Antarctobacter heliothermus: one gene and its partner. The protein of the gene in region 1 binds, or shares a complex with, the protein of each later gene. Links are inferred from orthologs where the notes say so. Each region holds a gene or a part of one and is shown in the gene's direction. Other genes may lie near its edges. The genes, in order: ccmE and ccmB.

Region 1 (15,741 bases):
GAACAGCAGTTCGCCCTGTTCCGTCAGAATCAGACCGCGTGCATGACGATGGAAAAGCGTGGTATTGAGGGATTCCTCAAGCGCACGAATCTGCCGCGACACCGCCGACTGCGACAGGTGTAGCGAGTCGCCGGCATGCGTCAGGCTGCCTGCGTCGGCAACCGCGTGAAATATTCTTAGCTTGTCCCAGTCCATGATGCTTTGGTCGTTTCCTCGAGAGCTCAGTATACGGCAATTTATTTTTGTTAAGGGCCTTATGGGGCAGATGTGTCAATTCTGCAAAGAATTGTCTGTTCAGGTCAGTAATTGTGACCTATATTTGCACGCAACTGCATCTATATTAGCGTTGGGAGGCGCGCCATGAGCCAGCATCAGATTTCCCTGAGCGATCGTTTCGATCTGGAAAAGCCGACGGTGCTCTTGAACGGCACGCAGGCGCTTGTGCGTTTGATGTTGTCGCAAAAGGCGCGGGACCGGGCGGCAGGGTTGAACACGGCGGGCTATGTCACCGGCTACCGGGGATCTCCGCTGGGGGCGGTCGACCTGCAGATGCGCCGCGCGGAAAAGCTGTTGCGCAGCTCTGACGTCACCTTTCAGGAGGGCCTGAACGAGGATCTGGCCGCCACCGCGATCTGGGGCAGCCAGCAGGCGGAACTGCGCGGTGAGGGTAAATTCGACGGCGTTTTTGGCCTGTGGTACGGCAAGGGCCCGGGGGTCGACCGTTCGGGTGATGCCATGCGCCACGCCAACATGGCGGGCACCTCGCCCCATGGCGGCGTGCTGATGGCGATGGGGGACGACCATACTGGCGAATCCTCGACAGTGCTGCACCAGTCCGAATGGGCGCTCGTGGATGCCTATATGCCGGTGGTCTCTCCTGCAGGGGTGCAGGAAATCCTGGACTACGGCATTTACGGCTACGCGTTGTCGCGGTTTTCCGGTCTTTGGGTTGGCCTGAAAACCATGAAGGACACGATCGAGGCGACCGCCGTTGTGGATGGTCGTCCGGACCGCGTGCAACTGGTGACGCCAGAGTTTGACATGCCTGAGGGCGGCCTGAACATCCGCCTGGGTGATACGCCCCACGCGCAAGAGACGCGGATGATCGACTACAAACGCTTTGCGGCAGAGGCGTTCAGCCACGCCAACAAGATGGACAAGCGCGTGTGGGGTAAACCCGGTGCCAAAATCGGCTTTGTGGCGGCGGGGAAGAACTGGCTGGATCTGCAACACGCGTTGGCGCTGCTGGGTGTCGATGAGGGAGAGGCAGGGCGGTTGGGCATCACCACCTACAAGATCGGTCAGACCTTTCCACTGGATATGCGGGGCTTTCACGACTGGGCCGAAGGGCTGGATCTGATCGTCATCGTCGAGGAAAAGCGTAAGCTGATCGAGATTCAGGTCAAGGAGGCGCTGTTCGACGACAACCATCGCCGCGTCTACGGCTGGTACAAAGGCGGGGCAGGCGGTCTGCATCGCGAGGAACTGTTCCCGACACGCGGCGCGCTGGATCCCACATGGATTGCGCAAAAGCTGGGCGATATCCTGATCGAGGAAGGGCGCGGCACCGACCGCATCAAGGCCGGGCTGACCCAGATCGCCGAGGCTGCGCGCGCCGACAACCTGCCAGAGATCGCGGCACGCCTGCCGTACTTCTGCGCCGGGTGCCCGCACAACTCGTCCACCAAGGTGCCAGAGGGCAGCCGCGCCTATGCCGGGATCGGCTGTCACTACATGGTGCAGTGGATGGACCGCGAGACCACCGGCTTTACCCATATGGGGGCCGAAGGCGCAAACTGGATCGGTGAGGCACCGTTTTCCAAGCGGCGCCATGTGTTCCAGAATCTTGGCGACGGCACCTACAACCACTCAGGTGTGCAGGCGATCCGCGCCGCGCTCGCCGCAGGCACCAACATCACCTACAAGATCCTGTTCAACGACGCCGTTGCCATGACCGGTGGCCAGCCGAATGAGGGCGGCCTGACCCCGCAACGTATCGCGGCCGAGGTCAAGGCGATGGGTGTGCAGCACATGACCGTTGTCTACGATGAAAAAGAGGATGTGGACAAAGCGGCATTCCCTGCCGGTGTGCCGCTGGTCGAGCGGGCCGAGATGGACCGCATCCAGCGTGAGATGTCGGAGAAAGAGGGCGTGTCTGCCATCATCTATGTCCAGACCTGCGCCGCTGAAAAACGCCGCCGCCGCAAGCGCGGGACATTCCCGGACCCTGATCAACGCGTCTTTATCAATACCGATGTCTGCGAAGGTTGCGGCGATTGCGGGGTGCAGTCGAACTGTGTCGCTATCGTACCCGAAGAGACCGAACTGGGCCGCAAGCGTGCCATCGATCAAAGCGCCTGCAACAAGGATTTCTCTTGCCTCAAGGGCTTTTGCCCGTCCTTCGTCACGCTGAAGGGCGCGCAGGTGAAAAAGTCCCCGACCACGGCGCTGGAATTGCCGGACCTGCCGATGCCGCAGTTGCCCACGATTGACGGCACCCATAACATCGTCATCACCGGCGTTGGCGGCACCGGCGTCGTGACCATCGGCGCGGTTCTGGCGCAAGCGGCGCAGATTGACGGCAAAGGCGCCGGTATGATGGAAATGGCGGGCCTTGCGCAAAAGGGAGGCGCTGTTCACATCCACCTGCGACTGGCCGAACAGCCCGAAGACATTTCGGCCGTTCGTGTGGCAACCGGTGAGGCGCACGCGCTGATCGGCGGTGATCTGGTGGTCTCTGCCGGGTCCAAGACTTTGGGTCTGACCAGTACGGGCCGCACCGGCGGGGTGGTCAACAGCCATGAGATCATCACCGGCGACTTTACACGCAATACCGAATTTACCTTGCCGACCGACCAGTTGCGCCTCGCGCTGGAGGCGCGGTTGCAGGGCCGGGTGGCCTTCTTCGATGCCTCGGATCTGGCGCGGGTGACGCTGGGGGATTCAATCTTTTCGAACATGATGATCCTTGGCGCGGCCTGGCAGCAGGGGCTGATCCCGCTGTCGCATCTGGCGATCCTGCAGGCCGTCGACCTGAACGGCGCGGCGGTGGACCGCAACAAGCGCGCGTTCGAGATCGGTCGCTGGGCGGTGACCCATCCTGCTGACGCCCAAACGCTACTGACGCCCAATGTCGTATCGTTGCCCAAGACCGTGGAAGAGCGGATTGCCTATCGCGCCGAACACCTGATTGCTTATCAGGGCAAGGGGCTGGCCAAACGTTATCGCAAGATGGTGGACGGGATCACGGACCCGTCGCTGAAAGAGGCGGTGGCCAAAAGCTATCACAAGCTGTTGGCCTACAAGGACGAATATGAGGTGGCGCGCCTGTTGCTGGACACTCGCGACAAGGCGGCACAGACCTTTGACGGTGATTTCGAGATGTCGTTTCACCTTGCGCCACCGATCCTGTCAAAGACCGGTAGCGACGGCCGCCCGGTGAAGAAACGCTTTGGCGAGGGCATGTTGCGCTGGTTCCGCTTGCTGGCTCGGATGAAAGGGTTGCGAGGTACGCCGTTCGACCCGTTTGGCCGGACAGAGGAACGCCGGATGGAGCGCGCGCTGATCGCCCAGTATGAGGCTGACATGGCGGAATGGCTGCCCAAGGCGCGCCCCGAGACGATGGAGGCGCTGCTGGCGCTGGCCGAACTGCCGTTGCAAATTCGTGGTTTTGGTCCGGTCAAGGCCGCTAATGAGGCCAAGGCCGCCAAACGGCGCGAAGAGTTGCTTTCTGTTCTGCGTCAGGGTGGTTCGCCCCTCAAAGAGGCCGCCGAGTAGGGGGCGCGGCGATCCCGGTCACGAAAGCTTCATGAAGACGTCACAAAATCTGGTCAGAACGGGCGAACCGCAGTAAAATGCTCGAAAGTTCCAGGAAGGATTCAATGCAGATGCCCAATCGGCGTCATATTGCCCGTGACATCTCATACAGCTATTCGGCCAGCACTCGCGGCGGCCGCGCCATGATCAGGCTGATGGAAAACGCCACTGGGCGTTTCGGCCTGATCAAGCGTGCCAAGGGCTATGAAGAAGAAGTGGCCAGAGGCCGCGATTTCTGGGAAGTGATCGTCGAGCGTTACGGTCTGGGTCTGGATGTGATCGGCGGATCGCTGGATAACATCCCCAAGGACGGCCCGCTGATCGTGATTGCCAACCATCCCTACGGCATCCTGGATGGATTGATCATGGGGCACATTCTGTCGGTTGTTCGGGGCGATTTCCGCATCTTGGCCAATAGTGTGTTCCGCAAGGCCGAAGAACTGAACAAGATCATCCTGCCGGTCAATTTCGATGAGTCCAAAGAGGCGATGCAGCAGAACATCGCTACGCGTAAAGAGGCGATGAGCTATCTGGGCGAGGGCGGATGCATCGGTATCTTTCCCGGCGGCACCGTCGCCACGGCTGAACGCCCCTTTGGCAAGCCGATGGATCCGGGCTGGCGGACCTTTACCGCCCGGCTGATCGCCAAGTCCAATGCGACAGTGGTGCCGATCTACTTTGACGGGCACACCTCGCGGCTGTTTCAGCTGGCCAGTCATCTGCACACCACGCTGCGCATGGGCCTGTTGATCAAGGAATTCCGCAAACGGGTCGATACGCCGGTCCGGGTCAGCATCGGCGCGCCGATCCCGCGTGCGGACATCGACGCGCGCGCAAAAGACGCGCGGGCGATGATGGATTTCCTGCGCAAAGCGACGTATGAGCTGTCTCCGACTCCCCTGACGTCTTACGACTACGGGTTCGAGTTCGAAGAGAGGCACAGGGACAAGCTGAAGGCGCGCCACTGACAGACGCGCCACAGGGTTTGAGCGGGGCGCAGATGGCAGTGGGTATCTTTGACAGTGGTCTTGGCGGGCTGACGGTTCTCGACGCGGTGTCGAAACGTTTGCCGGACGTGCCGTTTGTCTATTTCGGCGACAACAAACATGCACCTTATGGGGTGCGGGATGCGGATGATGTCTACAACCTGACCTGTGCAGCGGTGGAACGGCTGTGGGGTGCGGGCTGTGACCTCGTGATCCTTGCCTGCAACACCGCAAGTGCGGCGGCGCTGCGGCGGATGCAGGAAAGCTGGATCCCGCAGGACAAGCGTGTGCTGGGCGTGTTTGTGCCATTGATCGAGGCCCTGACCGAACGGCAGTGGGGCGACAACAGCCCCCCGCGAGAGGTGGCCGTCAAACATGTGGCGCTGTTTGCGACGCCTGCCACGGTGCGCAGCCGCGCCTTTCAACGTGAACTGGCCTTTCGCGCCATCGGCGTCGACGTCGAGGCGCAGGCCTGTGGCGGTTTGGTGGATGCCATCGAAGAGGGCGACATGATCCTCGCTGAGGCGTTGGTACGCAGCCATGTGGACGCGCTGAAACGCAAGATGCCAGAGCCAGAGGCGGCCATCCTTGGCTGTACGCATTATCCGCTGATGCAGGAAATCTTTCAGGACGCGCTGGGGCCGCAGGTGACGGTCTATTCGCAGGCCAATCTGGTGGCCGATGCGCTGGCAGACTACCTTGTACGGCATCCCGGCATGTTGGGCAGTGGCGGCGAAAGCGGCTTTTTGACCACCGGAAATCCGCTGAAGGTGTCGCAGCACGCAACGCAATTCTTGCGCCATAAGATCAGCTTTGACGCCGCCTGATCTGGTTCGGCCCGGATTGATTTTTGCGGGCGATTGGCCTATATTCAAGGACGAAGGAGATCAGACCATGTCTATGAACGGACCACTTCCCCCGATCGTCTGACCCGATGTCCGCCTAGGCATTGGGCCAAATGTCTTGCCGTGGCGGCAACGCACTCACGACCTTGCTGTAGATCGGTTGCGCCTCTGGTGCGGTTTCCATCGCCTGTGACAGGCGTTGGTAGTCGGCCTGCACTTTCTCACCCAAGGCCACCAACGTATCCAGCGCCTGCTTCTTGCGCTCTGAACTAAGGGCTGCAAACTCTGCCGTGGCAAGGTGGGCGTAGTAGCCGTGAAATAGCTGCGAATTGTCAAAAAACCTGTCGCAGGCCACCATCAGTTCGATCTCCAGCCGCCGCCGCACGCCGCGATAGTCGGCAAATGTGGGGTCGGGGGCCTCTGGCGGCACAAAGGGGCGATAGTCCGAAGGACCGGAATCGATCTGGTCCTTGAGGGCGGTGATGCGGCGTGTGTCGATGATGCCCGCCACGCTGCGGTCGTCAAAATCGGCATGGATCAGGATGTCGACCAGAACCTCTTCAAGATGCTCTTGCCGATCGTCATTGTCGCGCCGTCTTTGCCGCCAATCCGCCATGGTTTGCAGGACGATCTTGCTCAGCCAACCCAGAACACCCACCAGAGAGGTGATCGCCAGCAAAAGTAGCGCGCCGGTGATACTGCGGGTGTCGCCCGCAAACAGCGATTGCAACCACGTCACCCCGTTCAGCCCCGCGCCCCGGGGCGTTCACCCACGTCACCGGACCACCAGGCGCGTTTGATGCCCTGGTAGACGGTGATCTTGTCCCCCGCCCGAAAGCCGTTCAGCTGTTCTTCCTTGTAGGCAAGGCTTTCGCCGGACCGCCCGCTGTGCTCTTCCCATGTCAGGCGATATCGGTAGCGGTTGTTGACACGGTAATTGGTCGCCTTGGTTCCGGTGACAGTTGCAGTCTCCCGCGCGCCATAGCGCCGCGCGCGCACCGCGGCGACCGCCTTGCGGGCCGGAAACCACATCGCCACCAGTGCCGCGATGCCAAAGACCAGCGCGATCCACTGTGTAATCACCGAAGCTGTCCGGTTTTCGCCGCGGCTGACCTCGATCCGGTCGGGTTCGCTTTCCAGATACCAGATGGGAATGCGCGTGTTGATGGCTGTCTTGTGATAGATGCCAGAACCAACAGATCGGTTCAGCTCTACCGGCAGGTTCCGGTTGGTTTCGAATTGCAGCACAAAGTAGTAGGTGACTTCGCGGTCGCCATCGCTGTCGGTGGTGACGGTCTGGTACTTGTCCAGAACCAATGCCTCTGCCTCCCGTCCCTCGGTGTCAAAGCGGTGCGCAAGGTTCAGCGAAAAGGTGCTGAACAGCGTCAAAAAACCAAGAAACGCGAGAAAGATAAGCGTTATCCAGCCGCCCATCCGCCAGAAGAGCCGTAAGAGGGGAACGGGTTTGTCGTCTGCCACCTTTGCCATGGCGGCATATTGGCGAGGACGAACCCGGCGATCAAGCAAAAGCCCGTATGTATTCCGCATTGATCGCAACAAACTGGCCCGCTATATCAAGGGCAAAGGAGCCTGTTCATGTTCGCGTATCCCGCCTTGCGCCTGCGACGATGATCCATCCGCTGCCCGGTGACGGGCGGCCGCTCTTGCTTTGCCATCAATAACCGCGCCCGCGGTGCTCCGCGCGCCATCCCTTGCAGGTGATCCCATGACCCATTCCATCGCCATCATCGGCGCCTCCGGCTATACCGGGGCCGAGCTGATCCGGCTGATTGCCACCCATCCGTCATTTGAAATCAAGGCCTTGGCCGCCAACTCCAAGGCGGGGCAGAGCCTTGCACAGGTCTTTCCCCATCTGCGACACCTAGATCTGCCCGATTTGGTGACGTGGGAGCAGATCGACTTTTCGCAAATCGACCTGTGTTTTTGCGCCCTCCCACACAAGACCAGCCAAGAGGTGATCTCGCAACTGCCGAAAACGGTGAAGATCGTCGATCTTTCGGCGGATTTCCGGCTACGCGACCCGGCGGACTACGAAAAATGGTACGGCAACCCGCATGCGGCGGTCGAGACCCAGAAAGAGGCGGTCTATGGCTTGACCGAGTTCTACCGGGACGACATCCGCGCGGCTCGGCTGGTGGCCGGGACCGGATGCAACGCGGCGACGGGGCAGTATATCCTGCGTCCTTTGATCAGCGGTGGGGTGATTGATCTGGACGAGATCATCCTTGACCTGCAATGCGGGGTTAGCGGGGCAGGGCGGTCGCTCAAGGAAAACCTGCTGCACGCGGAATTGAGCGAGGGCACCAACGCCTATGCGGTCGGCAGCACCCACCGCCATCTGGGTGAGTTCGATCAGGAGTTTTCGGCCCTAGCGGGGCGTCCGGTGCAGATCCAGTTTACCCCGCACCTTGGCCCGTTCAATCGTGGCATTCTGGCCACCGGCTATCTGCGTGGTGATCCCCAGGCGGTTCACGCGGCGCTGGTTACCGCCTATGCGGATGAGCCTTTCATCCAGGTGTTGCCGTTTGGCGAGACGCCCTCGACCCACCATGTGCGGGGATCGAATTTCTGCCACATCGGCGTGGCCGGAGACCGGCGTCCGGGGCGGGCGTTGGTGGTGGCCGCGTTGGACAACCTGACCAAGGGCAGCTCTGGCCAAGCCTTGCAGAACGCCAATCTGATGCTGGGTGAGAATGAAACCGCCGGTTTGATGCTGGCGCCCTGTTTCCCCTGATCCAGCTGCGCGCGAAGGTCGATTTGCGCTCTGGTGACGCAAACTATCAGGGGGCGATGCCCCCTGAACACCCCGCCGGGCGTCTGCAATCCAAGGACGACCCAGCAAAGCCGGGGCGCGGCAAATTGCGCAGCCCCCTCCCCAAGGCGCGCGGCTGGGTCTATATTGCTGCGGTAGCTTGTCGGCGCACTGAAAGAGGTCCTCCATGGCGATGAAATCCCTCAAGAAACAACGCCGAATCCAGATCATTGCTTTGGCGGTCGTGGCTTTGACTGTTTCGACGGTTTTGATTGCGACTGCGATGCGGGACGGGATCAACTTTTTTCGCTCCCCCAGCCAGGTTATGGAAGAGCCGCCTTCACCGGCAGAGGTGTTCCGCATTGGCGGATTGGTCGAAGAGGGGACATTGATCCGGGGAGACGGTGAACAGATCCGCTTTAGCGTGACCGATGGCGGCGCGACGGTGCCGGTGATCTATACTGGCGTGCTGCCGGACCTGTTCGAAGAAAATCAGGGCATGGTCGGCACCGGGCGCTATGTCGATGGCGTGTTCGAGGCGTCCGAGATCTTGGCGAAACACGATGAGACTTACATGCCCAAAGAGGTGGTCGATGCGCTGAAAGCGCAGGGTATCTATCAGGACCCCGACAGCTAGGCGCTAGATGTCGTTGTCCCGCGCCTCAGCAAGGAACAGCACCACCCGCAGTCCACCGCCCGCGCCGTGTTCCAGTTTCAGTCCGCCCCCGGATTGGCGCGTGAATCCTGCCACGGCGGACAGTCCCAGCCCGCGGCCCTCGTTTGGTGGTTTGGTCGAGTAGAACGGCTCTGCCAACAGGGCAAGAGCCTCGTCACTGACGCCCGGGCCGTCATCCTCAAGGATCAGTGCGACATAGGGCGGTGACGTGTCAGGCGGTGGATCAAGATCGCCGGCGGTGGCGCGCCGTTCCGCGCGAATGCGGAACTGGCCCGATCCGGATGTGGCCTCTTGCGCGTTCAGGCCCAGTTGCATCACGGAGGCGCGCAACGCATAGCTGTCCACCCGCACCACCAATGAGTCTGCGGGCGGCACGACCTCTACCGTCATGTCGGATTTCAGAACATCCGTCAGCGCCTCTCCCAGATCAAACAGGGCGCTGTTCAGCGGCAGGTCCGACGGCATCAGCCGTGTCCGTCCGCTGGTGGCCAGAAGGTGTCGCACGGTTTGCGCCGCACGCGCCGCCGCTGTGCGGCTTTCACGGATCGCTGCGGCGCGGTCATCCGGGTTTTCCAGCGTCTCAAACAGGTCGAGGTTGCCAAGGATCACCGTCAGGTCGTTGTTGAATTCATGCGCCACGCCACCGACAAACTGACTCAACGTGCGCGCCTTTTCCGCCGCCGCCGTCCGTTGTCGCGCCGCGCGCAACTCTGTCTGGAGTTTCCAGCCAGAAATCTGCGAACCGATGTAGTAGCCCAGCACCGCCAATGCCATGAACCCTACGGTGAAAATCTCAAGTCCGCTTTGCAGCCGGGGGATCAGGATCAGCACAAGGGCAAGCGCCAGAACAGCGATCATGCAGCAATCGACGACGACCAGCCCAAGTTCCCGGTACGGACGCTGTAGCGTGTAGAGCGCCAGACCAACCAGACCCACGGCTCCGGTAAAGGACAGACTGGGCGAGAAATCCGCCGCCAATAGATAGAGCGGCATGGACATGAAACAGAGGCCGGAAAAGCCATAGACCGTCAGTGCGGCCATGTAGCGAAGCTGCGCATGACCTGTCCCGGATCGAACGAGCAACACCGCCAGACCGCTTTCCAGCAGCGCATAAAGCACGCCCCAGGCAAGGGCATGGTGACCCTCCATGTTCAGAGCCAAAACCGCGATGGCCACCAGCATGATGCCATAGCGCACGACCGTCTCTCCGAACGCGCCATATTCCGCCCGCCGTATAGCGGCAAGTCTGGTTGCGAAACTGTCGTGAGGCAGGGTCCGGGCCATTTGTTTGGGTGTAGCCTTTTGCGACGGCTGCACAGGAAGCCGACCGATACATAATACACGCGTCAAGTTACGGGTTTTCAGGCAGGCCGTCACTTGGATTGCCAAACGTCTACCCAAAAGTATAGAACCGCCCCAGAATAAGGGCGGTTCCTGCAACGTGTTGAAACTAAAAGGAGTTAGCGTAGGATGGATTTGCCCGCATAGGTTGCGGTGTCTTCCAGCATCTCTTCGATTCGGATCAATTGATTGTACTTTGCCAACCGGTCGGAACGGGCCAAAGAGCCGGTCTTGATCTGTCCGCAATTGGTGGCAACGGCGAGGTCCGCAATGGTCGCATCCTCGGTTTCGCCAGAGCGGTGGGACATGACGTTGGTCATGCGGGCGCGATGGGCCATTTCCACCGCTTGCAGCGTTTCGGTCAGGGTGCCGATCTGGTTGACCTTGACCAGCATCGAGTTGGCACAGCCTTTCTCGATCCCCATGGCAAGGCGTGCAGGATTGGTCACGAACAGGTCGTCGCCCACCAGTTGCACTTTGCCGCCAATTTTGTCGGTCAGCAGTTTCCAGCCTTCCCAGTCGTCCTCGGAACAGCCGTCCTCAACCGAAATGATCGGGTAGTCGGCACAGAGCGCGGCAAGATAGTCGACGTTTTCAGCGATGCTGAGCGATTTGCCTTCGCCCTTCATCTCATACTTGCCGTCCTTGAAGTATTCGGTCGCGGCGCAGTCGAGGGCCAGATAGATATCTTCACCCGGCTTGTAGCCAGCCTTTTCGATGGACTTCAGGATAAAATCCAACGCGTCGCGGGTGGATTTCAGTTCGGGGGCAAAGCCGCCTTCATCGCCAAGGCCGGTGGACATGCCCGCCGCCGACAGTTCGCCCTTCAGGGTGTGGAAAACTTCAGAGCCCATGCGGACCGCTTCGCGGATGTTCTGTGCCGCGACCGGCATGATCATGAATTCCTGAATGTCGATCGGGTTGTCGGCGTGTTCGCCGCCGTTGATGATGTTCATCATCGGCACGGGCAGAGTGCGCGCCGAGGTGCCGCCGATGTAGCGGAACAACGGTTGTTGGGTGAAATCCGCGGCGGCATGGGCCACGGCCAAACTAACGCCCAAAATGGCGTTGGCCCCCAGACGGCCCTTGTTCTCTGTGCCGTCGAGTTCAATCATGGCAAGGTCGATGGCAACCTGTTCGGTGGCGTCAAAGCCAAGGATCGCCTCGGCGATCTCACCGTTGACGGCGGCGACGGCCTCCAGCACGCCCTTGCCCTTGTAGCGGGCCTTGTCGCCATCGCGCTTTTCAACGGCCTCATGCACGCCGGTGGATGCGCCCGAGGGCACAGCGGCGCGGCCGACAGAGCCGTCCTCAAGCGTGACGTCGACCTCGACGGTGGGGTTGCCGCGGCTGTCAAGGATCTCGCGCGCGTGAATATCGATGATGGTGCTCATGGGTTTTGTCCCTCGGGGCTGTAGGTCCTGGCCATCTCTTAGCAGCAGCGGAGGGAAAGTAAACGTGACCGATAGCGCTAACGACGCTTTGTGGGCGAAGGTTGCGCTATCAGCGCAGCGGGCTGGATGCCGACGGGCCTGCTGCCAGCCCGGCGGTGCTGCCGCATGGCATCAGGCCAGCGCACCCGCCCGTGCCAGTCGTCTTTCACGCACAAAGGTATATAGCCCTGCCGCAAGGATCAGCGCCGATCCGGCGATGGTCCAGAAATCGGGGCGGTCGCCAAAGATCACCACGCCCAGCCCGGCGGTGAACACCAGCCGTGTATAGCGAAAGGGGGCCACGATGGATGCGGGCGCCATCCGCATCGCCTTGGTGATCGCCAAGTAACCGGACGTTGTCACCACCACGGCCCCGAGGATCGGCCAGATCGCCTCTGCGCCAAAGTTGGAGGCGGCCGACCCCGTGACCCAAAGTGCGATCCCGGGCAACATCGTCACCGCAAATCCCCAGGTCGAAATGGCTAGCGCCGGGACCTCGGGCGGCGAAAGGCGCGTGACCAGATCGCGCGCGGACAAACCTGCAATCCCCATGACCGCAAACAGCTCCCACCCCGAGAAACCCGCGCCGAACGGGCGAATGACCATCAGCATTCCGACAATGCCAACCGCCACTGCCATCCAGCGACGCCAGCCCACCTGCTCTTTCAGGAACAGTGCTGCCCCCAGCGTGACGATGAGCGGTCCGGCCTGAAGGACTGCCGCAAAGACGGGCAGCGGCACATACTTCAGGCCAAAAACCAGCCCAATGGCACCGATGATCTCAAAGAAATTGCGCAGCAGGATCATCGGATGCAATGCCGCGCGTGTCCAAAGGCGAACCCGCATGATCTGTGCGAGGCCAATGAACAGGATGGTGCCGCCAAGGCCGACCAGCGTCAGAACCTGCCCGACGGGCGCAGCCATAGTGGCCAGTTTGAAAAACACATCCGTACCGGCAAGCAGCGCCATTGAAAGGATCATCAGGGAGATGGCGCGCAGGATCATGCGAGCGCCTGAACAGGGCAGGTCATCAGGTCGGCTTTCGGTGATTGTCGGGTCCGAAGGGGTATCGCCTGCCGTCCGGGTGCGGGCAAGCGGAAAGGGCCTGTCGGTGCTTTACCGCGCCGTCAGTTCCGCCAGATGCGCGGCACATCCCCGAAGCGCCGCGTAGTCGTCGGTGACCAGATCCACAGGGAATTGCGTCATGTAGGCGTTGAACCGACCCTTGTCGGCAAATGCCCCGGCAAAGCCAAGCGTGCGCAGGTGCGGCCCAATATGCCGGACGACGCCACCCACAAGGAAGATTCCGCCAAAGGGCAGGGTGGTCAGGGCCAGATCGCCGGTGTAGCGCCCTAGAATCTGGACAAACAGGCGCGCGGCGCGCTGCGCGCGTGGCTGACCTGTCTCGAACCCGGTCATGACCTCAGCGGCGGACAGCGGAACCCCGACGCCTTCATCGTGGCAAACCCAAGCATACAACCGTTCAAGGCCGCGTCCCGACAGCACGTCCTCGACCCCCGGCTGACCATGATGCTCTGCGATCCAGTCAATCAGGCGCAGCTCTTCGGCGGTGCGGGCCAGCAACGAAATATGGCCTGCCTCTGCCGGGGGGACCATGGTGCGGCCTGCTTGGGTGTAGACGGGCACCGCGTTTAAGCCAGTGCCGACATTGACCACCAGCCGAACCGCGTCTTTGGCTGCCGTGCGACCGGTCAGCACGGGCGATAGGCTGTCATGACCAAGGTGCGCCACCGCAAATCCCTGTGCCTGCAGGTCGTTCAGGACCGCGACCCGCGCCGCGCCGGTTTCGGCCCGCAGGGACGCGGCGTCGACCGTCCAGTCAAGGTTGGTCAGCGTCCCAACCCCGTCATGGACCGGGCCGGCCATGTCGACGCAGACTGATGCGGGCGTCACCTGCTGCGCGCCCAGATAGTCGCCAAGGATCGGGCCGATGCCCGTGTTCTCGGCATTGCGGTACCGTTGGATCGTGTCTTCAAGGATTTTGCCATCGCGGCTAAGGGCGACTCGCGTGTTGGTGCCGCCGATGTCGGCGACAACAGAAAGTTCTTGAGTCATGGCGGCGGCCTTTCGGAGATCAGGACTTCAGGGCGTGGGCGAGCGCGTGATACGATGCCTTGGGCGTGCGTACCAGCGTGTCAAAGTCCACATGGACCAGCCCAAAGCGTTTTTCGTACCCCAAGGCCCATTCGTAATTGTCCAGCAGCGACCAGATGAAATAGCCATTCAGTGGCACGCCCTCTGCGATGGCCCGTTTGACGCTGTCCAGATGGGCGTCCAGATAGGCGCTGCGGTCCGGGTCATCGACGTTGGTCCCGGTGAGAAGGTCGGGCGAGGCCATGCCGTTTTCGGTCACGAATAATGGCAGGTCGCCGGTATACTCGCGCGCGGTGCGGGTCAAAAAATTGTACAGCCCGTCGGGAAAGATCTCCCAATCCATAAAGGTCTTGGGTAGTGGGCCTTCGACGTCGCGATAGTCGGGCCAGGGCTGACCGGCGGGCGCAATCAGCTTGCGGGTGTAGTAATTCAGCCCGCACCAGTCCAGCGGTGCCTGAATGGTGGGGAAATCGTCCTGCCAGCCGGTGGGCAGGTGCGGCTCCAACCCCTCCAGCGCCAGTGCCGGGTATTCACCCTTGAAGACACCGCCAAGAAACCAGCGATTGTAGATCGCGTCATAGCGGTCGGCCGCCTTGCGCGCCTCGGCGCTGTCGTCCGCCGGGTCGGCCCATTCAAAGTTGAAGACACCACCAAGGTTGCCCATGCCCAGACCGCGCATCGTCTCTATCGCGCGGCCATGTGCCAGCAGGACATGATGCATGGCCCGGGCGGCGGCGCGGATGTCGCGCAGGCCGGGGGCGTGATGGCCCTCAAAGTGGCTGAGCCAAGCGACGCACCAGGGCTCATTGATCGGGGCGACTGAGAACATCCGGTCGCCGATGCGGGACATGACGACCTCTGTGTAATCGGCGAACCATTCGGCGATGTCGCGGTTGCGCCAGCCGCCCATGTCCAGCAGAGGCGAAGGCAGTTCCCAGTGGTACAACGTGGCGCATGGCTTGATCCCGCGGTCCAGCATGGCATCGGTCAGTCGGTCGTAGAAATCCAGACCCTCAGCGTTGACCGGACCGCGCCCCTCGGGCATCACCCGCGCCCAGCTTAGCGAAAAGCGGTAGCAGTCGAACCCGGCGGTGGACACAAGGTCCAGATCTTCCTCGTATCGGTGATAATGATCGCAGGCGCGCGCGCCGTTTTCGAACCGGACCACATTGCCGGGTGTTGCGGCGAAATCATCCCATTGGGTGCGACCCGCGCCGCCAAAGCCGTGACCCTCGATCTGGTAGCTGGATGTGGCGGTCCCAAAGAGGAAATCCTTGGGAAAATCAGAGCGCTTGTGTCGCATGGATAACCCTTATTGCGCGGGGCCGGTGGAACTGCCGATAATCAGTTCGGCTTCCATCAGCTGTGTCAGGTGCGGGGAGCCGGGATTGCGGATCAGGTGCAGCAGCATTTCCGCCGCCTTGGCTCCGGCGCTGCGGACAGAGGACCGTGTGGCGGTAAAGATCGGTACGTCGTGGCCGTTCTTGAGATAGCCAAGATCGTCGTCATGGGTGATCACGGAGACGTCGCGACCCATCTGCAACCCGGCCTCGTGGATGGCGCGGCGCACTCCAATGGCGGTGATCATCGAGGACACCAGAAAGGCGGTCGGGGGGGCAGAATCGCGCAGCATGTCGCGGGCGCTGCGATAGCCGAAGACTTCAGTCATTTCGTCAGACCGCATCAACGTCGGGTCGGCGGCGATGCCACGGTCGGTCAGGGCACTGACATAGGATTCGCGGCGACGAAAGGCGAA
Region 2 (15,685 bases), 890 kb from region 1 along the record:
CGGTGCACATCTCGGAGGTGCGATAGCCTGCGGTGTTGAGCCGCCCGATGGCGGGTTCATCCTCGGCCCGCGCTGGATCGGGTTGGCACAGCGCCAGCCAGAGGCCACCAAGCGTCAGAGCAATCCTGTGTCCAAGGGTTGGAATGGTCTTGAGCATCGTCTGTTCCGATCCGGCTTATGCCAGCGGGCAATCGCCCGCGTGATCCCGGGCCTGTTTCTGCACCGTATCCTGCCGCGACAAAGTCACCTTTCCGTCAATGCGGTTCATGGCTCTGCCCCGCCTTGCATCTGACCAGCGCCGCGCATAGGTTCCGGCCAGCTTTCGCGGGGGGTGCCCCGTCTTAATTCAACAGGAGCATCCCAAATGGACGCAAGCGCAATCGGCCAATTTCTTCCGCTCATCCTGATCTTCGCGATCATGTATTTTTTGCTGATCCGCCCGCAGCAAAAGAAGATGAAGCAGCATCAGAACATGGTCGCGGCGGTTCGCCGCGGTGATCAGGTCGTGACCCAGGGCGGGTTGATCGGCAAGGTCGTCAAGGTCAAGGACGACAAGGAAATCGAAGTCGAGATCGCCGAGGGCGTCAAAGTCCGTGTGGTCAAGGCGACCATCGCGCAGGTTCTGTCGAAAACTGAACCAGCAGAAAGCTGATCCCGGATGCTGCAGGTCGATCTCTGGAAACGCGTGCTGATCTGGATGACCGTCGCGGTCGGCCTGATCCTTGCCACGCCAAACGTCTTTTACAACCGGGTGGAAACCCACAATGACGCCGTAAAGGCGATTGATGCAGGATTCGACACAACCGAAAATCGGGACGCGGCGGCCACTTGGCCGTCGTTCCTGCCTTCGGGGCTAGTGAACCTTGGGCTGGACCTGCGCGGCGGCGCGCATCTGTTGGCCGAGGTTCAGGTAGTAGAAGTCTACGAGGCCCGCATGGAGGCGCTTTGGCCCGAAGTGCGGGATGTGCTGCGCGATGCGCGCGACACTGTGGGCACCATTCGCCTGCAACCTTCTGCCACTAAGGGTGAACTGCGGGTCAAGATTTCAGAAGCCGGCGGCATTGACCGGGCGATGGAACTGGTGCGCGGATTGGCGCAGCCGGTTGTCTCGCTGACGGGGGCCGGGTCCACCGACATTGTTGTGCGGGGCGAGGACGACGTGATCGTCGTGTCCCTGTCCGAGGCCGAACAGCAGGCCATGGACAACCGCACCATGCAGCAAAGCCTTGAGATCATTCGCCGCCGTATCGACGAGGTCGGAACGCGCGAACCAACGATCCAGAGACAAGGCTATGACCGTATCCTGATTCAGGTGCCCGGCATTGGATCGGCCGCGGAACTCAAGGCCATCATCGGCACAACCGCGCAGCTGACCTTTCAGCCGGTCATCAGCCGGACCACGGATGCCAGCGAACGCCCGGGTGCGGGTAATGAACTGGTGCCTGCGCTGGACGATGAAGGCGTGTTTTATGTCCTCGAACAGGCCCCTGTGGTCACAGGTGAGGAACTGACCAACGCGCAGCCCGCCTTTGACCAGAACGGCCGCCCGGCGGTGAATTTCAACTTCAACCCGTCAGGCGCGCGCAAGTTCGGCGACTATACAGCCAACAACATCGGCTCTCCGTTTGCCATCGTGCTGGACAACGAGGTGATCAGCGCCCCGGTCATCCAAAGCCATATTCCCGGCGGATCGGGCATCATCACCGGTAACTTTACGGTCGAGGAATCGACCCATCTGGCGGTTCTGCTGCGCGCGGGCGCGCTGCCTGCCAAGATGGTGTTCCTTGAAGAACGCACAATCGGCCCGGAACTGGGGCAGGACAGCATCGACGCGGGCAAGATCGCCACGATGGTGGCCTTTGTCGCGGTGCTGGTGTTCATGGCGCTCAGCTATGGCTTGTTCGGGATCTTTGCCAATATCGCGCTGATCCTCAACATCGCGCTGATCTTTGGCCTGCTGTCGCTGATCGGGGCCACGCTGACCTTGCCGGGCATCGCGGGGATCGTCTTGACCGTGGGTATGGCCGTTGACGCCAACGTGCTGGTGTTCGAACGAATCCGCGAAGAACTGCGCACCGCCAAGGGGCCTGCGCGGGCGATCGAACTGGGTTATGAAAAGGCGCTGTCTGCGATCGTCGACGCGAACATCACCACCTTTATCACGGCGGTGATCCTGTATGTCATGGGCTCTGGTCCGGTGCGCGGCTTTGCCATCACGCTGGGCTTTGGCATTCTGACCTCTGTCTTTACGGCGATCTTTGTCACGCGGCTCTTGATCATCATCTGGTTTGAGCGCCGCCGTCCGAAAACCATCGAAGTATAAAGGGGGCTCGTCCTGACATGCGCCTGAAACTGGTTCCCGAACAGACAAAGTTCGATTTCTTCTCTCGCCCGGCGCTATGGCTTGGCATTTCCGCGATCATGATCGTGCTGGCGCTGGCAAGTTTTGGCCTGCGCGGCCTGAACTATGGCATCGACTTTCGCGGCGGTACGACCATCCGCACCGAAAGCACACAAGTTGTCGACGTGGCAGCCTATCGCGCCGCTCTTGGCGCGCTGGAGTTGGGCGATGTGGTGATCTCTGAGGTGTTCGATCCGAACTTTCGGGACGATCAGAACGTCGCCATGGTCCGCATCGGCGCTCAGGACGGCGAAGAGGCCGTCAGCACCGATTTGATCGAAGAGGCGCGTCTGGCATTGGCCGAGGTGGCGACGGACATCAAGTTCGTCTCGGTCGAATCGGTGGGGCCCAAGGTGTCGGGCGAATTGATCCGAACGGCCGCCATCGCGGTGACCTTGGCCATCGGGGCGGTGCTGATCTATGTCTGGCTGCGCTTTGAATGGCAGTTCGCCGTGGGCGCAGTGGTGGCGTTGGTGCATGACGTGGTGCTGACCATCGGCATCTTCTCCGAGCTTCAGATCCGGTTCGATCTGGCGATCATCGCGGCCTTGCTGACCATCGTGGGCTATTCGCTGAACGATACGGTGGTGGTGTTTGACCGGGTGCGTGAGAACCTGATCAAGTTCAAGTCGCTGACATTGAAAGACGTGCTGAACCCGTCGATCAACGAGACGCTCAGCCGGACGTTCATGACCTCTGTCACCACGCTGTTGGCGCTGATCGCGCTGTTTGTGCTGGGTGGCGACGTGATCCGCGGCTTTGTCTTTGCGATGATCTGGGGCGTGATCGTGGGCACCTATTCGTCGATCTTTGTGGCCTCGACCATCCTGTTGCGTCTGGGCGTCAAGCGCGACTGGTCCAAGCCGGTGGACACCACCGGAAACCAGTTCGGCGATATTGATGCCTGACTTATTCAGCCTGGCCCCGGAGGGGCTGGGCTGGCTGATCGCCGCAGCATTTCTGGGCGGTCTGGTGCGTGGCTTTTCCGGCTTTGGTACGGCCATGGTGTTTTTGCCCGTGGCCGCACCGATTTTGGGCCCATTTGGGGCCATCCTTGCCCTGACCATCATGGATCTCTTCGGGCCGCTGCCCAATCTGCGGCAGGCTTGGGGATCGGTCGAGAAATCGGATCTGTGGCGTCTGCTGACGGGCTGTGCGCTGGCCTTGCCTGTCGGCCTGTGGATGTTGACGCGGGTCGAGCCTGAGGTGTTTCGCTACGCTGTCAGCTTTGTGTCGCTGGGCATGGTGGCGGTGTTGCTGCTGGGCCTGCGCTATCGCGGAACGGTGCGGCGCGGAATGGTCGCGGGCATTGGGGCGGCTGCGGGGCTGCTGGGCGGCGTTGCAGGTATTCCCGGTCCGGTCGTCATCCTGTTCTACATGTCACGGCCGCTGCCGGTGGCGGTGATCCGCGCGACAATCCTGCTGTTTCTGGTCTTTTTCGACATCCTCATCGTGGGGTACATGACGGGCATGGGCCGGGTCACAGCGTCGGGCGCGGCGCTGGGTCTGGTTCTGGCGGTGCCGAATGTACTGGGCAACGTGCTGGGTGGCTATCTGTTTCAACCGGAACAAGAGAGACTGTATCGCGCGGCGGCCTATGTGCTGATCGCGCTGGCGGCCTTGTCTGGCTTGCCGGTTTGGGGGTAGGAGAGGGCCATGCGACTGAATGAGATCACCTATACCAACGCCGTGCCGGTAGATGGCTACGGCCCGGGCTTTTTCCGCGTTGGCGGGGTGGCCCATGAGGGGCCGCTGCTGGTCTGGGACCGGGGCCGCGCCGATTGGGGCGGGTTGGACGATGTCGAGACGCTGCTGAGCATGGCGGGGACGGTGGATGTCCTGTTCATCGGCACGGGGGCCGAAACGGCGCATCTGCCCGCCGGTCTGCGCGCGCAGCTGGAAGAGGCGGGGCTGGGCGTGGACGCGATGAACTCGCCTTCGGCCTGCCGCACCTACAACGTCCTGTTGAGCGAGGGGCGGCGGGTGGCGCTGGCCGCGCTGCCGGTCTGATCCGGTCGGACAGTCGTTTTGGCGCGGGCATGGCGTCGCGGAGGCGGCTTGGCCCTTTTGCGGCGGCGCGGGCTGGGCTAAGCCAAATGCCATGGAATTGACGGCAAGCAATCTGATGGTGGCGCGGGGTGGTGTGCCGGTTCTGGAGGGGGTCAGCTTTGCACTGGCGCCCGGTCGGGCGCTGGTGCTGCGCGGGCCGAATGGCGCGGGCAAGACCACGCTGTTGCGCACCGTGGCCGGATTGCAGCCTGCCATGCAGGGCGAGGTGCGTGGTGCGGGCGAACGCATCGCCTATGCCGGCCATGTCGACGGGCTGAAAACCATGTTGAGCGTATCGGAGAACCTTGATTTCTGGGCGCGGGTCTTTGGCAGTTCCGGCATCGACGCGGCACTGTCGGCCTTCAACCTTGTGGCGTTGCAGGACCGGCTGGCTGGGACACTGTCAGCAGGCCAGAAACGGCGGTTGGGGCTGGCGCGGTTGATGGTCACCGGGCGGCCCGTCTGGGTTCTGGATGAGCCGACCGTGTCGCTGGACGCCGACTCTGTCGCGCTATTCGCCGGGGCCGTGCGTGCGCATCTGGGGCAGGGCGGGTCGGCATTGATGGCCACCCATATCGACCTTGGCATCCCCGAGGCGGATGTGTTTGACGTCGCCCCCTATCGCGCCAAACCGCGCGCTGCCGTGCAGGACGAGGCGTTTCTGTGATCGCGCTGCTGACACGGGACTTGCGGCTGGCGGTGCGGGCGGGCGGCGGTTTTGGCCTTGGCCTTGCCTTTTTCCTGATCGTTACCGTGCTGGTGCCATTTGCCGTTGGCCCGCAAACCGACCTGCTGACGCAAATCGCGCCGGGGGTGCTGTGGATCGGCGCGCTGCTGGCCTGCCTGCTGTCGCTGGACCGGATCTTTGCGCTGGACTGGGAGGATGGCAGCCTTGACCTGCTGGCCACAGCGCCGCTGCCGATGGAGGGGATCGTCACCGTCAAGGCGCTGGCCCACTGGATCACCACCGGGTTGCCGCTGGTGCTGGCGGCGCCGCTGCTGGGCGTGCTGCTGAACCTTGCCGGGCCGGGCTATCTGTGGCTGTTTGTCAGTCTGGCGTTGGGCACGCCCGCGTTGTCGGTGATCGGCACCTTTGGCGCGGCGTTGACTGTGGGGCTGAAACGCGGCGGGCTGTTGATGTCGCTGCTGGTGCTGCCGCTGTATGTGCCGACGTTGATATTCGGGGCCGAGGTTGCGCGGCGTGGCGCAGAGGGGCTGGCCGTGCAAACACCGCTGTTGATGTTGGCGGGTATCAGTTTCGGGGTCGCGGCCCTGCTGCCCTTTGCCAGCGCGGCTGTCCTGCGGATCAACCTGCGGTGAGTGTACCAGTGTCGTATTGCGCCCGCGCGATATTTGCGCTGTAACCCCGTGAAAGGGAGGCCATAGGCCATGTCGATCTGGGAATACGCCAATCCGGTCAAGTTCATCCGCACCGCGGATGTGCTGTTGCCCTGGGTGACGGCGGCGGCTGCGATTTGTCTGGCTGTCGGATTGATCTGGGGCTTTTTCTTTACGCCCGAGGATTTCCGGCAGGGGTCCACGGTCAAGATCATCTATCTGCATGTGCCTGCCGCCATGATGGCGATCAATGCGTGGATGATGATGCTGATTGCCTCTCTGATCTGGATTGTGCGCCGCCACCATGTCAGCGCCTTGGCCGCCCGCGCTGCGGCCCCCATTGGCGCTGTCATGACGTTGATCGGCCTTGTCACCGGCGCGATCTGGGGGCAGCCGATGTGGGGCACTTGGTGGGCATGGGATCCGCGCCTGACCGTGTTCCTGATCCTGTTCCTGTTCTACCTTGGCTATATGGCGCTGTGGGAGGCGATCGAGGACGACGATACCGCCGCCGACCTGACCTCGATCCTGTGCCTAGTGGGATCGGTCTTTGCCGTGCTCAGCCGGTACGCGGTGCAGTTCTGGAATCAGGGCCTGCATCAGGGGTCATCGGTGCTGCGCGCGGGGGCTGTGACCGGCGCGGACACCACCGAAAAGGTCAGCAACGTCTATTTCATTCCGCTGGCGGTGTCTGGCGTCGGTTTTGTCCTGCTGTTCGTGGCGCTGGTGTTGTTGCGCACCCAGACGGAAATTCGCGCCCGCCGGGCGCGCGCGCTACTGGCACGGGAGCGGATGGCATGATGCCAGAACTGGGGAAATACGCGTTCACGGTGCTGGCGTCCTACGGGGTGTCCCTGCTGCTGTTGCTGGTGCTGGTGGTTGCCAGTGTCCGGCGCGCCCGCAAGGTGCGGGCACATCTGGAACGTATCGAGGAGCGTCAGAGAAATGGCTAAACTATCTCCGCTGATGATTGCGCCGCCGCTGATCTTTGCCGGTATCGGGTTGATGTTCTTTCTGGGGTTGGGGCGTGACGGCAAGGACCGTCTCGATTCGATGTTCGAGGGCAAACCGGCGCCCGCGATGACCGATGTTGCCTTGACCGGCTATGACCCCATCACGCCAGAATTGCTGGCCGGAGGAGAGGTGACGCTGGTCAATTTCTGGGCCAGCTGGTGCCCGCCGTGCCGCGCCGAACATCCTGTTCTGTTGCAGATGCAAAAGGACGGGGTGCGCATTGTCGGCGTCAACTTCAAGGATCAGGCAGGCAACGCGGTCAAGTATTTGACAGATGACGGCAATCCGTTTGCTGCGGTGGCGTTTGATCCGGCTGGCCGCACGGCGATTGACTGGGGCGTGACCGGCCCGCCAGAGACCTTTATTCTGGATGGTGACGGCACGGTGGTTTTCAAGTTTGTCGGGCCGCTGGTTGGCTCTGACTATCAACAGCGGTTTGTGCCCAAGCTGAACGAGGCGCTGGGACGCTGAAAAGATTTCCCTGAGAGACTTCTTTGAGAGGCGCTATTCTCGACCTTGCGTACGAGTCGAAGCGGTTTCCACAAAGAATTTTTTTCAGGGAGGGAAAGATGATTTCCAGATTAGCCGGACTGAGCCTAGCGCTTGCTGTCGGCGGCACACTTGCCCATGCCGACCCCAGCCTGGAACGCGGTCGCTATCTTGTCGAAGGACCGGCAGGTTGCGGCAATTGCCACACCCCTTTGGGCCCCCAAGGCCCGATGATGGAACAGAACCTTGCCGGACGGCTGGTTGACAAGAACCCGGCGTTTACCGCGATCGCACCGAATATCACACCTGCGGGCGCTGTGGCGGATTGGTCGGATGTGGAACTGGCAAAGGCGATCCGCGAAGGACTGCGCCCGGACGGGTCCATCATCGGACCGCCGATGCCGTTTGCCATGTATCGCGGATTGTCGGATGACGACGTGATGAGCGTTGTGATGTATCTGCGCACGGTGCCCGCGGTCGATGGTGATCCGGGCAAGAGCACCTACGCCATCCCGCTGCCACCCGCCTATGGCCCGCCCATCGACAGCGTGCCGCAGCCGGAAGAGGGGGTGAGTGTCGCCTATGGTGCGTACCTTGCCGGACCTGTGTCCCATTGCATGGAATGCCATACCCCGATGGGTGAAAGGGGGCCGATGCTGGACACCCAGCTGGGGGCAGGCGGGTTTGAGTTTCATGGACCTTGGGGGGTGTCGGTGGCGGCCAACCTGACCCCGCATGAGGACGGTTTGGCGATCTACACCGATGCAGAGCTGCGGGACATGATCACCAAGGGGCTGCGTCCGGACGGCGCGCAGATGACGCCGCCGATGCCCTATGGCTATCTGGCCGGGATGACCGACGATGATCTGTCGGCCATCATCTTGTACCTGCGCAGCCTGCCGCCGCTGCCTGACGCCGGCTGAGGTCGCAAGTTGGGCGCGCGTTCAGTGTTCGCAGACCTTCACCGTTGCTGCGGGGGCTGCGCAATTGTGTTCGCCTGAATCCTGCCCGGCATAGGCGCCGATCACAGCCAGCATCAGCAGGGCCGCAGCCTGCAAAAGTGTTAGGGTTCTCATAGTCCTGCCTCGTTCTTTCTTATGCCCAAGACATGGGGTCACGAGATTAATTTACAGGGGGAACTTGCGGGCGCGAAGGTCAGGAAAACCGCCGGTGAGGAGGATTTGCGCGAAAGTGGGCCGCTCTGCAGTGAAGTCAGGCGCTTTCTTGCCTGACTTTGATCGGCTCCTGAATCCAAGTGGGGATTTGTCTCTTCTGGGGGAGTGCCTCTGAGGATTGGCACTGGATACCAAGTGTCGCTGTTTCCCGTTCTTTTCCCGAATTACGAAAAGCGAACGGGCCTTGCCAACGAATGGCAAGGCCCGTCAAATTCTCAACTATCTGTGTCCTGCTCAAGCGGCAAAGACATTAACTTTGATCAGGCACACGCACTTAGTTCGACGTCTGCGTAGTCAAGATCAAGCCGTGCCTTCAGTTCCGGGGGCAACATGCGGCGCGCGGATACGCGTGGCTTATCCATTTCCGCAATGACGTGCTCAGCGCCGATCAGTTCAACGAACTCATCGTAGTTGTCGAACTTTTTGCGCTCGGCGTAGTCGATGAAGGTTTCGGCAGCCGCGCCGTTGGCCAAAATCTCTTGATGGCCCTCGGTTTCGATATGGTAGACCGTGAACTGCATCTCGAGTTCCGATGTCGGGACGAATGAAACAGTCGTCCCATTGACCAAAGCCGAGGCGTTTACCAAGTACCCATCAAGGCTGAGACCGTGATCGGCGGTCAAAGTCAGGTCGCTGTGCGGCAGGCCTGAACCCAGCGCGCCGGCGGAGATGCGCACCATCTGTTTGGACGCTTCGCCAAACATCTTGTTCAGCGTTTGGCGTCCGATCCATTTGACAGCGGTTTCTTTGCCGTCTGCAGTCAGGATCGTGTCGCCGATGGTCAGGTCCTGAACCTTGCGTTCCCCGTCTGGGCCAGCGATCAGCGTGTCTGCGGCAAAGCAATATGCGTAGGCACCAGCGTCATCCAATTCGAACGTCATTGAAACACCGGCACCGACTGGAGTGCCATTTGGGAACCAAAGATAGGTGCTACCCGATGCGTTGAACATAACGAAGTCTTGCGGGTCGATAATACCCAGCAAGGAGGCTGTTCCGTTGCCAACGTAATCGATTGTATCACCATTAAACGTAGTGACGCCATCGTCGGTTTGCTCGAAAGAGTCGTTGGCGTCGACTACGACCGCCGGGCTTTGCGCGCTAAGGTCGGAAAGCAGCGTTGTGGTCGAACCGCCCAAGCTAAGTGATAGCAGGCCGCCGTCGAACTGATAGACGTCGGAAAGATCGATACTGGACATATAATACAGTCTCCTGATGTTTATGCCTTTGGGGAGGTGCCTGCGTCGAAATAACTAGACGCAGCGCAAGGCATGATTCATGGGTGCGCTCGAAAGAAGGTTTTCTTCAGAGCTGAATGTGATTTGATTGCTCGCTTGTCTCGGTGGGCTTTTGAACACGAAGCAACACGCAGAAAACAAACAGAAAAGGTTGATAACTTCACGACATCAACCTTAGAGAGTCTCCTTTTGTGCAGTTGTTCTTGGCGGGCGGATCATGTCCAATCTGCGAGGAAAGTGTTAATAAAGGATTAACGGTCGTTAAATGTTGTGTCGCAAATGTGGCTTTGGGCGAGGTGCCCCACCCGCTGTTCGGATTCGATTTCCGATTGGCGCTTTCGGGCCTCGACCGCATTGTTGATGCCAATGCGAGATCGCTATTTAAAAAGGCAAAATAAAAAATGTGCAGGCAAGACGTTCTATCGATGAGCCACTCTGCAGCATAGTGGATGGCTCATCCCAGATGAGCGTGAATCGTGTCACGTTTCCCAACAGCTGTTGAGATCTCTACCACCACGCTTTGGGGAGAGCACGAATTTCAGGAGCGTGACCTTTATCAGGTCGTCTGGCGCGAAGTCGGACACCTCACGGGAAGGGAAACCCTTTGACAGTCAGGAAGCAGACGCAAGATGATCCGCCGCTGTGATCCCCAACCTTTCTCTGGTCGCATCGGGCAAATGGCGAGCGCTGGAAATGCGCGGGCGGTCCATTTCCGGGATGATCCGCTCACAGCTGCATAGCTCGAGGTATTCGCCGAAATTGTCAAAGGCACGACGGTCGCGGTAGTCGATGAAGGTCTCTGCAGGCGCGCCATTGGCGAGGATGACGTCATGCGCGTCTGTCTCGACGTGATAGACCGTCAGCCTGTCAGGAAGTTCCTTCACAGGGACAAAATCGATGGTCGTGCCATTGATCAGCGCAGAGGCGTTGACCACAAGCCCATCGATGATAATGCCATGATCGGCGGTCACCACCAGATCAGCCAGAGGCAGGCCGTCGCCCAAAGCGCCCGCACGGATGCGTACGGGCAGGTGCTTGGCGGAGCAGAACAAGGGTCTGTAGCTGAGATGCCCCAACCATTTCACGGCGACGTCGCGGCCATCGGCGGTGCGGATCTGGTCACCGGTTTGCAGGGTCTCGACGGGAACGTCGCCCGCAGGCGTGGCGATCAGGGTGCCTGCTGCGAAACAGGCATTATTGAATGTTTCACCGGGAGTATACGATAGGGTCGGCGGCACAGTGACGGGTGCCTGATCCATCAAAATTGTGAAATACGTCGGAGCCTCTTGATAGGAGAAGACCGGCCATGTGATGCCGTCGACAACCGCCGTGCCCTGAAAGACCATAGTGAGGGCGCCGGCCACATAGAAATGGGTGTCGCCGGTTTCAAAGGTTGTGTCCGCGTCGCCATCGCTGATGGTCTCGACGAAATTGTGTACTGGACCCTCGAAGGAGCCGCTATTGTAGGTGATGGCGTGTGTTGTCGAGAAACTGCCCATGCTACTCTCTCTCTAACTATTCGTTTATTTTGCGTGAAGAAATGAACGCTGTATGTTGATAGGCGAAAATCCAAGCACACATCAATCTATATCTCGGTCAGTCCCGCTTGGCGTGCAGTCAAGTGCGCTAAAAAAACTAATGTCGGGACATGGGTTATGTCAGGGGGCACCCGCTTAGGGGGAGTGTCTGCAACGCCAGTGGCAGTGGTTTCAAAGATTGCTTGCTCGCTGTGTTTTAAGAGGCCCCTATGCGGACTTGGCAAGATCCAAAAGGGGCGCGCTGATCTTCAGCTTGTCGCAGATCGACTGTGGCAAGAGCCGTGCCGATGAAATTCTCGGCCGGTGCATCTCGGGAATGATCCGCTCGGCACCGTAGAGGTCGAGGTATTCGTCGAAATTGTCAAACGCACGGCGGCCGCGGTAGTCGATGAAGGTTTCCGACGGCGCACCATTGGCGAGGATCACGTCATGCGACTCTGTCTCGATGTGATAGACGGTGAAGCTGTCGGGCATCTCGGCCAGAGGCACAAAGTCGATGCCGTCGCCGTCGACCAGAGCGGATGCATTGATTACGAGCCCGTCAAGGATCATGCCGTGATCTGCGGTCACAGTCAGGTCGCTGTAGGGCAGGTTGCCGCCAAGGGCACCGGCGCAGATGCGGACCATCGCGGTCTTCGGTCCGGCAAACCGGGACTGCACAGTCTGACGCCCGATCCATCGAACGGAAACAGGGTTGCCCGCAGCGTTCAGGACGGCGTCACCGATTGCCAGGGCTTCTACGGCGCTTTCCCCTGTTGGCGTAGCGATCCGCGTGCCTTCGGCAAAGCACAGGGTGAACGGGCTGGTATCTGACCCAAGATCGGCGACCGTCCCATATGTTGCCTCTGGGAGGTGGACGCCCAACACAAAGACTGCGCCTGTGAAGTTTTCGAATATGGGGTACGATTCCCCCATGTATTCAATCTGGCCCTGATAAATGACACCTTGCGCGGGATTCGGCGAAAACACCATCTGGATGCCGCCTTCGCCATCCGTGAATTGATTGTCGTCAATTGCGCCGTCGGACACCGTGACGGTATCGTTCCATGTTGAATTTGCGTTAAAATTTCCGTCCGATCCGTAGTTGGTGTATTGAACGATCGGGCTGAGAACATAATCGGCCATGAAGGTCACTTTCTGTACTAAACTAAACTTATACTCCAGTATGCGCGGCAGACTTTGTAAACTCAAGGTTAATGGGCCGGTGGTCAGTCTGGATCAGGGACAGTCTAGCCGATCAATCGGTCCTCGTATGGCGCGATCTGGTGCCCTAGCTGCTTGTCCTCCGCGTTTCCCAGTTTTTGGCGGATCATGTCCGGCAGCATTCGTTGGGTATTGATCCGGGGCGACGGCATTTCCGGGATGATACGCTCACAGCCGTAGAGATCGAGGTATTCGGCATAATTGTCGAACGCATGGCGACCGCGGTAGTCGATAAAGGTCTCTGCGGGCGCGCCATTGGCAAGGATCACGTCATGCGCCTCTGTCTCGACGTGGTAGACGGTGAACTGCTCGGGCAATTCCGCCTGAGGCACAAAACCGATGCTGTCGCCGTTGACCAGCGCGGAGGCATTGACGACCACTCCGTCAAGGATCATTCCGTGATCGGCGGTTACGGTGAGGTCGCTGTGGGGCAGTCCATCGCCCAAGGCTCCGGCGCGCAAGCGCACTGGCTGCGCCTTGCTGCCTGAGAACGACTTGTGAATGATCTGCCGACCGATCCATCTGACCGGCACCACCCGCCCATCAGCGGTCAAGATCGGCTGTCCGATCCGGAGGTCTTCGACGGCACTTGAACCGCCAGGCGTGGCGATGGTGGTTCCAGCCAGAAAACAGGCAGGTTCAATGAGTAGGGGTAGAGACGTGCTGGTCTGGTTCCAGAATTCTATTCCGTTCAAAAGGATCGCATCTGCGCCGAAGAAGTCAAAGTTGTTGTCGAAGAGGATCAGGAACTCGAACTCGATAGAAAAGGATGGATCAGCGCCGAAAATGAACCCGGTCTGGTTTCCGATGGACGAAGAAAAATCTTTTGTTCCATAATAATAGGCAGAGGCGGTGTAGACGTCGGCCCCCGAGCCGCCGGGGTCCGGGCCTTGGTTCACCGGGGTCAGACCCGCTGAGATCCATTCCGGTGGGGGAATAAAGTCGAGTTGCGTCAGTGTGATCTCGTCGCCGGGCAGGATCGAACCGTCGTCGATCAGTGCAGTAATCTCGACGTCAAAATTGATGGGGTTGGCAGAGGCTGGAGTATTCTTGGGGCCGATGCCGACTTGCGACTCAAAATGGAAAGTTGTCGGCATGATTTCTTGTCCCTCGAAATAGATTAATGCCGATCAACACGCCCAAAGGTTAACGATAAGTCAAGCAACTTGGTTTAACGCAGGTCTGGCACAGCGCATCCGATCAACCAAAAAAGGGGCGCCGAAGTGCCCTTTTCACAAGTGTTCAACCGGCTCATTCTGCCGCGAACGATGCTTTCGCCGGAGGGCGCAGAACGTAAAGGTACACGCCGCCGTGTTCGATTCAGTCCACCGGATTCGCGGTCTTGATCCGGTCAGGCAAGGCGGGCCAAGTCGGGGGCCATTGAGGCGTCGGCAGGTTCCAAACGGTTCCGGATCTGCTGCGGCAACATGCGCCGGGATGAGATCCGAGGGCGCGCCATCTCGGGGATGATCCGCTCGAGGCCGTAGAGATCGAGGTATTCCTCGAAATTGTCAAAGGCGCGGCGGTCGCGATAGTCGATGAAGGTCTCCGACGGCGCACCATTGGCGAGGATCACGTCATGCGCCTCTGTCTCGACATGGTAGACGGTGACCTGTGCGGGGAGATCGGCCAGCGGCACAAAGTTGATGCTGTCGCCGTTGACCAGCGCGGAGGCATTGACGACCACTCCGTCAAGGATCATGCCGTGATCAGCAGTCACGGTCAGGTCGCTGTAGGGCAGGCCGCCACCAAGCGCGCCTGCACAAATACGGACAAGCTGTTGTCTGGGGCCGGCAAACAGGCTGCGCAGGGTCTGGCGGCCAATCCATCTGACGGGCACGGGTCTGGCCGCAGCGGTCAGCACGGTGTCCCCGATGGTCAGGGTCTCGACAGGGACGTCGCCGGAGGGTGTCGCGATCAAGGTTCCGGCGGCAAAGCAGTAGGTGTAGCTTGGGTCGCTGGAGGCATTCACAACGCCGGGCCCAAGTGTCGGGTTGTTTGACGCCACATAGGCGGCGGACCCGTCGAACAGCACCGGGTCGCCGTCAACGGTCAGGCCGATCAGCTCATAGGGGCCGCTGGCCAAAACGCTGGACACCGTCCAGGTGACATTGTCGCCCACGGCGGTGGAGGTGTCGTTGACGCCATCCGCCCCGTCGCTGACGGTCGAGGATATGGCATTGGGGCCTTGCAACTGGTAGTTGCCCGATCCGTCGACGCCGCCGACGGCAAAGATATGGGTAAAGGTTTCGGACATCTGGAAACTCCGGCTGAGACAAATGCTGCATAGGGTTATGGCCGAGAGGTTAGCGGCGGTTCCGCCCGGGAACCAGTGGTTTATCAAATCGGGGACGACAAACGAAATGGGCCGCTGTTCCAAAGGAACAGCGGCCCATAATCCATTTTAGTTCAGAGAGTTACTCTGACGCGATGACCTTACGACTTGGCCAGATTGCGCAGCACATAGTGCAGCACGCCGCCGTGTTCGATGTATTCCACCTCGATGGCGGTATCGATCCGGCATTTCAGCGTGATCTCCTTGGTCGATCCATCCGCCATGGTGATGGTGCAGGGCACCTCTTGCAGCGGTTGGATGGTATCAAGGCCAGAGATCGACACCGTTTCATCCCCGGTCAGGCCAAGCGATTTGCGGGTGTCGCCGCCGGTGAACTCGAACGGGATGACGCCCATGCCGACTAGGTTGGAACGGTGGATACGCTCAAACGATTCCGCGACGACCGCCTTGACGCCCAGCAGCGCCGTGCCTTTGGCCGCCCAGTCGCGCGAAGAACCCGCGCCGTACTGCTCGCCACCGAAGATCACCAGCGGGGTGCCAGCGTCCTTGTAGGCCATGGCCGCGTCGTAGATCGAGGTCTGGTTGCCGTCCGGGCCTTTGGAATAGCCGCCCTCGACGCCGTCCAGCATCTCGTTCTTGATGCGGATGTTGGCAAAGGTGCCGCGCATCATCACCTCATGGTTGCCGCGACGCGAGCCGTAAGAGTTGAACTCGCGCTGGGGCACCTGACGCTCGGTCAGGTATTTGCCCGCCGGGGTGGTGTCCTTGAACGATCCGGCCGGAGAGATGTGGTCGGTGGTGATCATGTCGCCCAGCAGGGCCAGAACACGCGCGCCATTGATGTTGGTGATCTCGCCTTTTTCCTTGGACATACCTTGGAAATACGGCGGGTTCTGGATGTAGGTCGAGGTCGACGGCCAGTCATACGTTTCCTGTTGAGGAACCTC

The links.
Region 2: the proteins of ccmE (region 1) and ccmB are in contact, whole or in part, in a solved structure (PDB 8CE8), measured with the Escherichia coli proteins. The link is inferred for Antarctobacter heliothermus from one-to-one orthologs.

Annotation. Positions count from the first base shown.
Region 1 is NZ_CP022540.1:2,950,169-2,965,909, forward strand. Bases 7,370-10,335 are described here. They hold ccmE (cytochrome c maturation protein CcmE), read left to right. Parts: upstream 7,370-8,613; coding sequence 8,614-9,057; downstream 9,058-10,335. Other genes in these bases: argC (N-acetyl-gamma-glutamyl-phosphate reductase), read left to right, coding at 7,374-8,402; ANTHELSMS3_RS14120 (sensor histidine kinase), read right to left, coding at 9,061-10,335. Outside these bases: ANTHELSMS3_RS14080 (LysR family transcriptional regulator), read right to left, coding at 1-195; ANTHELSMS3_RS14085 (indolepyruvate ferredoxin oxidoreductase family protein), read left to right, coding at 361-3,777; ANTHELSMS3_RS14090 (lysophospholipid acyltransferase family protein), read left to right, coding at 3,888-4,784; murI (glutamate racemase), read left to right, coding at 4,817-5,629; ANTHELSMS3_RS14100 (hypothetical protein), read right to left, coding at 5,745-6,377; ANTHELSMS3_RS14105 (DUF3592 domain-containing protein), read right to left, coding at 6,392-7,135; more of ANTHELSMS3_RS14120, read right to left, coding at 10,336-10,380; eno (phosphopyruvate hydratase), read right to left, coding at 10,557-11,831; ANTHELSMS3_RS14130 (DMT family transporter), read right to left, coding at 12,003-12,875; ANTHELSMS3_RS14135 (glucokinase), read right to left, coding at 12,987-13,946; ANTHELSMS3_RS14140 (GH1 family beta-glucosidase), read right to left, coding at 13,966-15,288; ANTHELSMS3_RS14145 (substrate-binding domain-containing protein), read right to left, coding at 15,298-15,741. UniProt on the Escherichia coli protein: Heme chaperone required for the biogenesis of c-type cytochromes. Transiently binds heme delivered by CcmC and transfers the heme to apo-cytochromes in a process facilitated by CcmF and CcmH.
Region 2 is NZ_CP022540.1:3,835,409-3,851,093, reverse strand. The notes cover bases 4,032-6,941. They hold ccmB (heme exporter protein CcmB), read left to right. Parts: upstream 4,032-5,113; coding sequence 5,114-5,770; downstream 5,771-6,941. Other genes in these bases: ANTHELSMS3_RS18185 (DsbE family thiol:disulfide interchange protein), read left to right, coding at 6,734-6,941; ccmD (heme exporter protein CcmD), read left to right, coding at 6,586-6,741; ccmC (heme ABC transporter permease CcmC), read left to right, coding at 5,840-6,589; ccmA (heme ABC exporter ATP-binding protein CcmA), read left to right, coding at 4,503-5,117; ANTHELSMS3_RS18210 (Mth938-like domain-containing protein), read left to right, coding at 4,058-4,411. Also shown: ANTHELSMS3_RS18235 (trypsin-like serine peptidase), read right to left, coding at 1-157; preprotein translocase subunit YajC, read left to right, coding at 365-652; protein translocase subunit SecD, read left to right, coding at 659-2,323; protein translocase subunit SecF, read left to right, coding at 2,341-3,309; more of ANTHELSMS3_RS18215, read left to right, coding at 3,302-4,031; more of ANTHELSMS3_RS18185, read left to right, coding at 6,942-7,273; ANTHELSMS3_RS18180 (c-type cytochrome), read left to right, coding at 7,372-8,214; ANTHELSMS3_RS26380 (hypothetical protein), read right to left, coding at 8,236-8,367; ANTHELSMS3_RS18175 (Hint domain-containing protein), read right to left, coding at 8,727-9,662; ANTHELSMS3_RS18170 (Hint domain-containing protein), read right to left, coding at 10,313-11,200; ANTHELSMS3_RS18165 (Hint domain-containing protein), read right to left, coding at 11,447-12,364; ANTHELSMS3_RS18160 (Hint domain-containing protein), read right to left, coding at 12,469-13,539; ANTHELSMS3_RS18155 (Hint domain-containing protein), read right to left, coding at 13,794-14,699; aconitate hydratase AcnA, read right to left, coding at 14,879-15,685. UniProt on the Escherichia coli protein: Required for the export of heme to the periplasm for the biogenesis of c-type cytochromes.